One region of the Brachybacterium rhamnosum genome, then DNA from elsewhere that is predicted to be linked to it. Evidence: riboswitches for the same ligand, from Rfam matches in the RefSeq annotation. Region 1 holds a riboswitch; the other holds the start of a gene.

Region 1 (4,646 bases):
CGCCGGGCCGGTGCGCCGGGATCGCGGGGGACCGGCCCGCGGGCCGCTCGAGCTCACTCACGAGCAGCAGGTCCTTGTGCGGCCCGCGCACCTGCCAGGTGAGGGCCCAGCGATCCTCGTCCGGCAGCTCGAGCCGGCCCCGGTAGACGTCCGCCCCGCACAGGTGCACGAGCGGCGAGCGCGCCTGCCAGCGGTGGAAGGGGGAGCCGTCCGGCAGGTGCACCGTCCAGCCGTCGTCCCCGCGCAGGATGCGCAGCGTGCGGGTGACGGGGCTGCGGCGGCCGTCCTCGCGCCGCAGCTCACCGCTCTCCGCCCAGAGCACCTCGCCGGGTCCGTGCTCCTCGAGCAGCGCGGTGCCGCGCACGCTCATCCGCTCGCCGGCGACGCGGTCCTCGATGCGCCGGGTCAGGTCCCAGGCGCCGAGGAGCTGCGTCGGTTCGGGGGTGACGTCGCTCCCGCGCATCCGCTCAGCGGCCCCCGCCGAGCGGCGCCGCGAAGAAGTCCCGCTCGTGCCGCACCGAGACCAGGAAGGCCGTGCGCATGGCCTCGCGCACCGGGCTGCTCGCCCGGGCCGCGCACGCGGTGACCAGCTCGACCGCGCGGAGCGTCTCGGCGTGGAAGTCCGGGTCGCCGTAGGTCGCGAGCCAGTCGCCGTAGGGGTGGCCCCCCGTCCCGGAGCGGGAGAGCCGGGCGCCCACGTCGTCGTAGATCCAGAAGCAGGGGAGCAGCGCCGCGGCGAGCTCCTCGTAGCGACCGCGCGCCGCGAGGGCCAGGAGGTGGTCCACGTAGGCGCGGGTGGTCGCATCGGGCTGGGCGGCGAAGAGCTCCTCGGGGCCCAGGCGGCCCGCGTGCAGCTCGGTCTCCGCGGCGATGGCGCCCTGCGCGGCCCCGGCCCAGAAGGCCTGCTCCTCGGCGGAGGGGGCGAGGGTCGACGCGGCGGCGAGGGCCCGCGAGTACTCCTGGAGGTAGAGCGCGTCCTGGGCGAGGTAGCGGTGGAACGCGGGGCGCGGGAGGGTGCCGTCGGCGAGGCCGCGCACCACGGGCAGCGCGTCGATCTGCGTGCGCAGCTCGGCGGCCGCCTCCCACCACTCCTCGGCGATCGTCGCCGCGGCCGGGACATGGGTGCCGGCCGCCTCCCACAGCGCCGCGAAGTGGGAGACCGGGCCGCTGCCCCGCCCCACCTCGAGGGAGTCCGCCGCGGCGATCGCGCCCGCGAGCCAGTCCTTCGCCCCGCGCACGGCGCCGGCCCAGTCCTCGCCGCGGCCGCGGAGGGTCGCGATCGCGGAGGAGAGGGAGCAGCCGGTGCCGTGCGTGTTCCGCGTCGCGATCCGCGCGCCGGGCAGCGCGGCGAGCACCCCCTCGGGGCCGACGAGGGCGTCGGGGGAGTCCGGCCCGCTCAGGTGACCGCCCTTGGCGAGCACGAGCACCGCATGATGGGCGGCGAGCTCCTGCGCCTGGGCGAGGGCCTGCTCCCAGGTGCTCGCCTCGGGTCGCTCGGCGAGCACGGCGAGCTCGGGGAGGTTCGGGGTGACGAGGTGCGCATGGCGGAGCATGTCCCGCAGCGCCTGCTCGGCGGAGTCGTCGAGCAGCCGGTCGCCGCTCGCGGCGACCATGACCGGGTCGAGCACCACGACCGGGGGCCGCACGTCGTCCAGCCAGGTGGTGACGGTGTCGATGATGGTGCCGTCGAAGAGCATGCCGATCTTCACGGCGTCGATCGTGACGTCCTCGCTCACCGCTCGGAGCTGCGCGTCGAGGAACGCGGGCGGCGGCACGTGCACCTCGCGCACGCCGCGGGTGTTCTGGGCGACGAGCGCGGTCGTCGCGGCCATGCCGTAGCCGCCGTTCGCGGCGATCGACTTGAGGTCCGCCTGGATGCCGGCGCCGCCGGTGGGGTCGGTGCCGGCGATGCTGAGGACGCGGGGGACGGGCAGGCTCATCGGGCGTCCTCCCAGGCGCGGCGCAGCTCCGACGCGGCGTCGAAGGGGGAGGGGGAGGAGCAGATCGCGGAGACGACGGCCGCGCCGTCGAGCCCGGCGCGGCGCAGGGCGGGGAGGTCCGCGGCGGTGATCCCGCCGATCGCGACGGCGGGGAGAGCGGTCGCGGCGGCGACGGCGGCGACGCCCTCGACCCCGATCGCGGCGGGGGCGTCCGCCTTCGTGGTGGTGCCGTGCACGGCGCCGATGCCGAGGTGGTCGGCGCCGGCGGCCTCGCCCTCGCGGGCCATGGCGGCGGTCTGCGCGGAGACGCCGATGACGGCGCCCGGGCCCAGGAGCCGGCGCACGAGGTGCGCAGGGAGGTCGGACTGGCCGACGTGCACCCCGGCGAGGCGCACCCTGGTCTCCCGGGCGGCGAGGACCACGTCGACGCGGTCGTCGACGATGATCGCGACCGACGGGGGCAGCGTCTCCGTGAGAGCCGCGCAGAAGGCGAGCGTGTCCCGGGTGGGGAGCTGCTTGTCGCGCACCTGGACCGCGGTGACCCCGCCGGCGACGGCGTCCCGCACGGCGGTGACGGGGTCGTGGCCGGCCCGCTCGAGCTGCGGGCGGTCCACGACGAGGTAGAGGGAGAGGTCGACCTCAGGAGGGGTGCTCATCGTCGTCATCGCACCTTCGCCTGGTCGCGGACGTCCTGGGGGCTGAGCGCGTGGAGCCCGTCGAGCAGCCCCACGGCGAAGGAGCCCGGGTGCTCGGCGGTGCGGGCGGAGCGCTCGGCGGCGAGGGTGAGCACCGTCGTCGCGGCGACCGCGGCGACGAGGCGGTCCTCGACCACGGCGGCGAAGGCCGCGGTGATCCCGCCGAGCGCGCAGCCGGCACCAGTGACCTTCGTGAGCAGAGGGCTGCCGGTGGCGACGCGCACCACTCTCTCCCCGTCGGTCACGAGGTCCACCGCGCCCGAGACGGCGACGACGGCGCCGGTGCTGCGGGCGAGGGTCGTGGCGGCTTCGTGGGAGTCGTCGGCGGAGTCGATCGAGTCCGCGCCGCGGCCGCCGGCGGAGAGCCCCGCGAGGGCGCGGATCTCGGAGGCGTTGCCGCGGATGATCGCGGGCTCCTCGGTCACGAGCCGCGCGGCGAGGGCCGTGCGCACGGGCAGGGTCCCGACGGCGACGGGGTCCAGCACCCAGGGGGTGCCGGCGGAGCGCGCGGCGGCGACGGCCTCGACCATCGCCTCCCGCTGCTCGGCGCCGGCGGTGCCGAGGTTCACGAGGACGCCGTCGGCGATCCGCGCGAAGATCCCGGCCTCCTCGGGCACGGCGACCATGGCGGGGGAGCCGCCCACGGCGAGCAGCGCGTTCGCGACGAGGTTCGTGGTGACCACGTTGGTCAGGCACTGCACGAGGGGGACCCGCGAGCGGACCTCCTCGAGGGCGGCCGCGAGGACCGCCGGGTCGGTGGGGGCAGAGGCGTGCGCGAGTGTCATGGCGACATCCCTTCGCTAGTCCGAGCTAGATCAGGTTCGACGGGTGTCATCTCAGCCCGGTCCTCGGGCACCCCGTGTCACTGCAGGCCACCGTACGTGATCGTCGCCCGCGCGGGGGCGGCGTCCGCGGCCGGGCCGCCGACGTCGCCCCGGTGGGGAGAGCCTCAGGCGGTGCGCAGGCCGCGACGCACGAGGATCAGGCACAGCGCGCAGAGCACCACGAGCATCGAGAGCGACGCGGGGTAGGCGAGCAGCGGCAGCAGCGCGGCGAGGATCGTCGGCAGCAGGAACCCGAGGTAGGCGAGCGCGTAGTAGACGCCGGTGAGCCCGGCGAGATCCTCCGCCGTCGCGATGCTCTGCACCTGCAGCAGCCCGGCGACGACGAGGGTGCCGTAGGCGGCGCCGAGCACCATCGCCACGAGGATGCCGAGGACCGGGCTGCCGATCGCGGTCGCGAGCACCGCGAGCACCAGGCCGACGCACATCGCCGCCTGGCCCACGGGCAGGGATCGGCCGCCGGTGAGGCGGTCCAGCCGCGGCACGAAGGACTGCACGACCGCCCCGGTGCCGAGCGTGAGCACCGTCAGCGCCGTCGCGTACAGCGTCGCGCCGTCCCCGAGGTGGCTCTCGACGCTCGCGGGGATGACCGCGTAGGCGACGCCTGCCGCGCCGAAGATCCACGGCGCCGCGGGGACCACGGCGCGCGTGAAGCGGCGGTGCCCGGCTGCGGGCACGCGGAGGTCCTCCCACCAGTGCCCGGCGGCGGGCCGCTCGACACGACGGGTCTCCGGTGCGAGCAGGAGCAGCGGGGTCGCGAGGACGGCGAGGCCGCCGTGCACGAGATAGGGGAGGACCTCGGGGAGCGGGGCGAACTGGGCGAGCAGCCCGCTCACCCCGGCGCCGAGGGCGAAGCCGAGGGTGAGGGTGAGGGAGGGGCGGCGGGCGCCCGCGACGGCCGGGGCGCCGATCTCGTACGGCGGCGAGGAGAGCTCCTTCATCCAGGCCGTGCCGACGGACATGGCCGCGCCGACCCCGAGCCCGGCGAGCACCCGGCCCAGGCACAGCAGCGCGAAGACGTGGGGGCTCGCGGCGAGGAGCGCGCTGCCCAGCACGGTCGCGGCCATGCCCACGAGCATCACGGGGCGGCGGCCGTGGCGGTCGGAGAGTGCGGCGGCGACGAGCAGGCCGGGGGCGAGCCCGGCGACGTAGGTGCCCAGCAGGAGGTT
Region 2 (4,646 bases), on a different contig from region 1:
CGTCGCCCTCGAGGTCGTGGATCTCCAGGCGCCCGTAGCTCGTGTCCGTCGGGGTGGAGACGGTCGAGCGGGTGACGGCGAGGAGCCGGCCGTCCGGGGACAGCACGGGGGAGTCGTAGCCGTGCTCGTCCGTCGCCTCGAGCAGCGGCGTGCGCTCGCGGGTCGCCCCGTCGATGCGGACCAGGCTGGTGCGGGTCTCCCCGCGGGCGATCCGCTCGGTCCACTCGGTGACGACGGTGCGCCCGTCGCGCGCGAGCACGGCGGAGGCGGTGTGCAGCGGCAGGGTGCCGGCGTCCGGCGTGAGGTCCCGCAGCTCGCCCTGCGCGGTGACGATCAGGAGGTGGCGGGAGGAGTCGCCGCGCTCGTGGTCCCACTGCCGGATCGGCATGCCCGTGTGCCAGATCGTCGTGCGCTTCGCGTCCTTCCGTGCCGCGCGGGCCTCGGCGTCCTCCTCGAGGCTCACGCCGGGCAGCACGCTCGTCGCGGCGAGGATCGTGCCGTCGCCGGCCACGTCGAGCAGCTCGAGCCCGCCCGGCGCATGCGCGAGCACCTGCGCCTCGCCGGCGAGCGGCAGCCGCCAGATCGCCGTCGTCCCCTCGGGCGCCTCGCCCGTGGGATCGGGTCGGGAGGAGGTGAACAGCAGCGAGCCGTCCGGCGCGAAGCACGGCGAGGACTCGCCCTTCTCCGAGACCGTCAGCCGCCGGGCGGGTCCCTCCGCCGTGAGCTCCCAGAGGGCGGGGACCAGACGGGAGAGGTGCTCGTCGGCCTCTTGCACCACAGCGGCCGCCCGGCCGCCCGGGCCCGCGGCGATCGCGGAGACCCGCGGCACACGCAGGAACGCCTCCACGTCACGGAGGTCGAGGGACGGGGAGGCGGGAGCGTCAGCGGTCATCCCTGCACGCTATCGAGCCAGGCCACGGCAGGTGCACGATCACGGTTGCGATGCGGTCACGGGCCTCCTCGACGGTGCCCGGCGGGTGCACGATGTGCCCATGGTCCGCCGACGCACTCTGCTCGCCGCGCTCGCCGGAGCGGCCGCCCTCAGCGGCTGCGACGGCCCGGCGACGCGCCCGGAGGACGAGACCACCGCCGCGAGCTGCATCGACTGGATCGAACTGGAGACGCCTGCGGACGCGGCGGCGGAGTCCGACGCCGTCGTGCGCGGCACAGCCGACGGTCCGCCCGCGACGGGACGCTACGAGCTGTACGACGTGCCGCTGTGGACCGTTCAGGTTGCCGAGTGGGTCTCCGGAGCCCCGGCCGACGGCGAGGGGTCGAGCATCGAGGTGCTCTCGTTGCCGTACAGCTGCGGGGAGAGCCGGGACGCCCTCTCGGGCATCGAGGACGCCGGTGAGGTCTACCTGTTCCTCCGTGCCCGCGGAGACCACTGGGAGACCGTCACCGGCTACCGCGGGATGGTGCCTGTCGCCGAGGACGGCTCGATGCCGGAGAGCTGGCCGGACGAGATCGGCTGAGGGCGGCGCGCCAGCAGGAGTGGATCGGCCGACGGCGGTCGGCGCGCCCGGGCTTCGGCGCGAAGACGGCGGTGTCCCGTGGACACGTCGGCCTGCTGCGCCCCGCACCCGGGATACTCGATCGCGGACACGGGGTGCGCCGTCGGCGCTGAGATCACACCCGTGGAACCTGATGCAGCTCGTACTGACGAAGGGATGTCCGCCATGCGCTCGCGCCTGCCCGCGACCGATGCACCCACCATCGACGAGGTCGACCGCCCCGGCCCCGTCGGCCCGCCGGACCGTCTGCCGCCCTCGGGGCGCGCCGCGCTCCGCGCCGGTGTGGTCGGGAACTTCATCGACAACGTCCACGTGTTCCTGCCGCTCACCGCGCTCACCCCGGCGCTGGCCACGGTCGCCGGGCCCGGCGTCGCCGCGGCGACCGGTGCGATCGTCGTCATCGCGATGATGCTCGGTCGGCCCGTCGGCGGGGTCGTCTTCGGCCGGATCTCCGACCGCCTGGGCCGCACCCGCACCACGCAGGTCGCGATCGCCGGCACCGCCGGCTGCGCGCTGCTGATCGCCGCGATGCCCACCCACGAGCTGCTGGGCGCCGGGACGATCGCGCTGATCCTCGGCCTGCGCTTCCTGGGCGGCATCTTCGTCGCCGGGGAGTACTCCGCCGCGATCCCGCTCGCCATGGAGTGGTCGCCGCCGCGCCGCCGCGGCCTCATGAGCGGGCTGATCCTCTCGATGGCGCCGTGGGCGCAGGGGGCGATCGCCTTCGCGACCGCCACGCTGCTGCTGGTGCTCGGGCCGGAGGAGTACGCCGTCTGGGGCTGGCGACTGCTGTTCGTCGTCGGCGCGCTGCTCTCGCTGGGGATGCTGCTGTACTACCGCTCGCACGTCGTCGACGCCCCCATCACCCGCCGCGCCGGGAGGGACGGGAATACGACGCCGGTGCGGGGCGGCGTCCGGCAGGTGCTCGCAGGCCGCTGGTCCGGCGCCTTCCGGCAGGCCTTCGTCATGATGACGGGGCTCTGGCTGCTCACGAACACGACGGTCCTGCTGCTCACCGCGCGGCTCGGGGAGGGCGGTGCCCTCGCCGCCACCGAGGTCGCGCTCGCCATGGGCATCGCCTCCGTCGTCCAGGCGCTCGCGATGGCGCTCGCCGGGCACCTCTCCACGGTGATCGGCCGGCGCCGACTGCTCACGCACTGGGGGATCGCCGCCCTGCTCCTCGGGCCGCCCCTGTGGTGGGCGGCCGTCGGCTCCGGGAGCCTCGCCCGGGCGGCGCTCTGCGCGGCGCTGCTGCAGGTGGTGACCGTCGCCGCCTACGGCCCGGTCTCCGCGTATCTGTCCGAGCGTTTCCCCACGGCCGTGCGCTCCACCGGGTACGGCTCCGCCTACAGCCTCTCCCTCGTGCTTCCGGCCCTGTACCCCTTCTACCTCCCGCTGCTCGCCGGGATCACCGGACCTCGCGGGTCGGTGCTGCTGCTCATGGTGCTCGGGGCGGCGCTGCTGATCCTCGGCGCCCGGCTCGGCCCGCGCCTCACGCCCGCGGACCTCGACGGGGACCTCGACGCGGTCGCGCTCGCCGGGGAGCGGTGAGAGATGGATGTCCGTCCTCGGCGGCCTCCGATCGGGCGCTTCCGAGCGGTCGGGACCGAGCGATCGGTCTCCTTCGATGAACAATCGGGGAATCATGCTCGCATCCGGGGCGAAAGTCTGCGAACCTAGTGCTCGGCACGTCGTCCGCGGCGTGCCGCCGGACCCTTCTCGGGGTCCACGTCGTCGGCGGAGCGTCTTCCGGCGGCAGGCATCATTGGCCGAGACTCGGCCGACGACATCGAAGGATTACAGGAACATGGCAACTGGCACCGTGAAGTGGTTCAACGCCGACAAGGGCTTCGGCTTCATCGCCCCCGACGACGGCTCGGACGACGTCTTCGCCCACTTCAGCAACATCTCCGGCACCGGCTACCGCAACCTCGAGGAGAACCAGAAGGTCTCCTTCGAGGTGGAGCGCACCGATCGCGGCCTCACCGCCGTGAACATCCAGGGCGCCTGAGCCCCGGAGCCCCACAGCTCACGGAGCGCCCGTCGGAACGATCCGGCGGGCGCTCCGTCATGTCCGGAGGGAAAACTTCCGGGCCTTGTCTTTCCCTGATCGCCGGGGCAGGCTGGCCGGCGAGGGTCCCGTGCTCGCGGGTCCCGCGGCACCGGACGCCCGGTGCGCTCGCGGTGCCGCTCGTCAGTGGTTCCACGGAAGGACGATGATGTCTGAGAACAGAGCTGTGGCGTACAAGGGAGCAGGCCACGTCGAGGTGGTCGACACCCCCTACCCCGAGTTCGAGCTGAAGGACGGTCCGGGGGTGAACCCGGCCAACGTCGGCCGGAAGGTGCCCCACGGCGCGATCCTGCGCACCGTCGCGACCAACATCTGCGGCTCCGACCAGCACATGGTGCGCGGCCGCACCACCGCCCCGGAGGGGCTCATCCTGGGCCACGAGATCACCGGCGAGGTGGTCGAGGTCGGCCCGGACGTCGAGTTCATCAAGAAGGGCGACATCGTCTCGGTCCCCTTCAACATCGCCTGCGGCCGCTGCCGCAACTGCAAGGACGGCAAGACCGGGATCTGCCTGAACGTGAACCCGGACCGCCCGGGCAGCGCCTACGGGTACGTCGACATGGGCGGCTGGGTCGGCGGCCAGGCCGAGTACGTCCTCACCCCGTACGCGGACTGGAACCTGCTGACATTCCCCGACAGGGACCAGGCCCTCGAGAAGATCCTCGATCTCACGATGCTCTCGGACATCTTCCCGACCGGCTTCCACGGCGCCTACAGCGCCGGCGTGAAGCCGGGCTCGACGGTGTACATCGCGGGCGCCGGTCCGGTGGGCCTCGCCGCCGCCGTCGGCGCGCAGCTGCTCGGCGCCGGCGTCGTGATCGTCGGCGACCTCAACTCCGACCGGCTCGAGCAGGCCCGCTCCTTCGGCTGCGAGACGGTGGACGTCTCGCAGGGGGACCCGCGCGACCAGATCGAGCAGCTGCTCGGCGTCCCGGAGGTCGAGTGCGGCGTGGACGCCGTGGGCTTCGAGGCCCGCGGTCACGGATCCGACGCCGGCCACGAGGCGCCGGCGACGGTGCTGAACTCGCTCATGGATCTCACGGAGGCGGGCGGCGCGCTCG

Evidence for each region. A riboswitch is a leader RNA that binds a small molecule or an ion and turns the genes downstream of it on or off. The one in region 1 is predicted to bind thiamine pyrophosphate.
Region 2: it holds a riboswitch for thiamine pyrophosphate, as region 1 does, so the genes downstream of both, ABD080_RS08585 (MFS transporter) here and thiM (hydroxyethylthiazole kinase) in region 1, are expected to answer to the same signal.

What each region holds. Positions count from the first base shown of each region.
Region 1 covers NZ_BAAAIS010000001.1:42,025-46,670, reverse strand. Annotated here, with positions in the region: gene ABD080_RS00240 (DUF6314 family protein) at 1-463, opposite strand, end outside; gene ABD080_RS00235 (bifunctional hydroxymethylpyrimidine kinase/phosphomethylpyrimidine kinase) at 468-1,940, opposite strand; gene thiE (thiamine phosphate synthase) at 1,937-2,596, opposite strand; gene thiM (hydroxyethylthiazole kinase) at 2,602-3,420, opposite strand; TPP riboswitch at 3,411-3,505, opposite strand; gene ABD080_RS00220 (MFS transporter) at 3,585-4,646, opposite strand, start outside.
Region 2 covers NZ_BAAAIS010000002.1:1,468,233-1,472,878, forward strand. Annotated here, with positions in the region: gene ABD080_RS08575 (S9 family peptidase) at 1-892, opposite strand, end outside; gene ABD080_RS08580 (hypothetical protein) at 993-1,475, shown strand; TPP riboswitch at 1,596-1,688, shown strand; gene ABD080_RS08585 (MFS transporter) at 1,680-3,065, shown strand; gene ABD080_RS08590 (cold-shock protein) at 3,322-3,525, shown strand; gene fdhA (formaldehyde dehydrogenase, glutathione-independent) at 3,734-4,646, shown strand, end outside.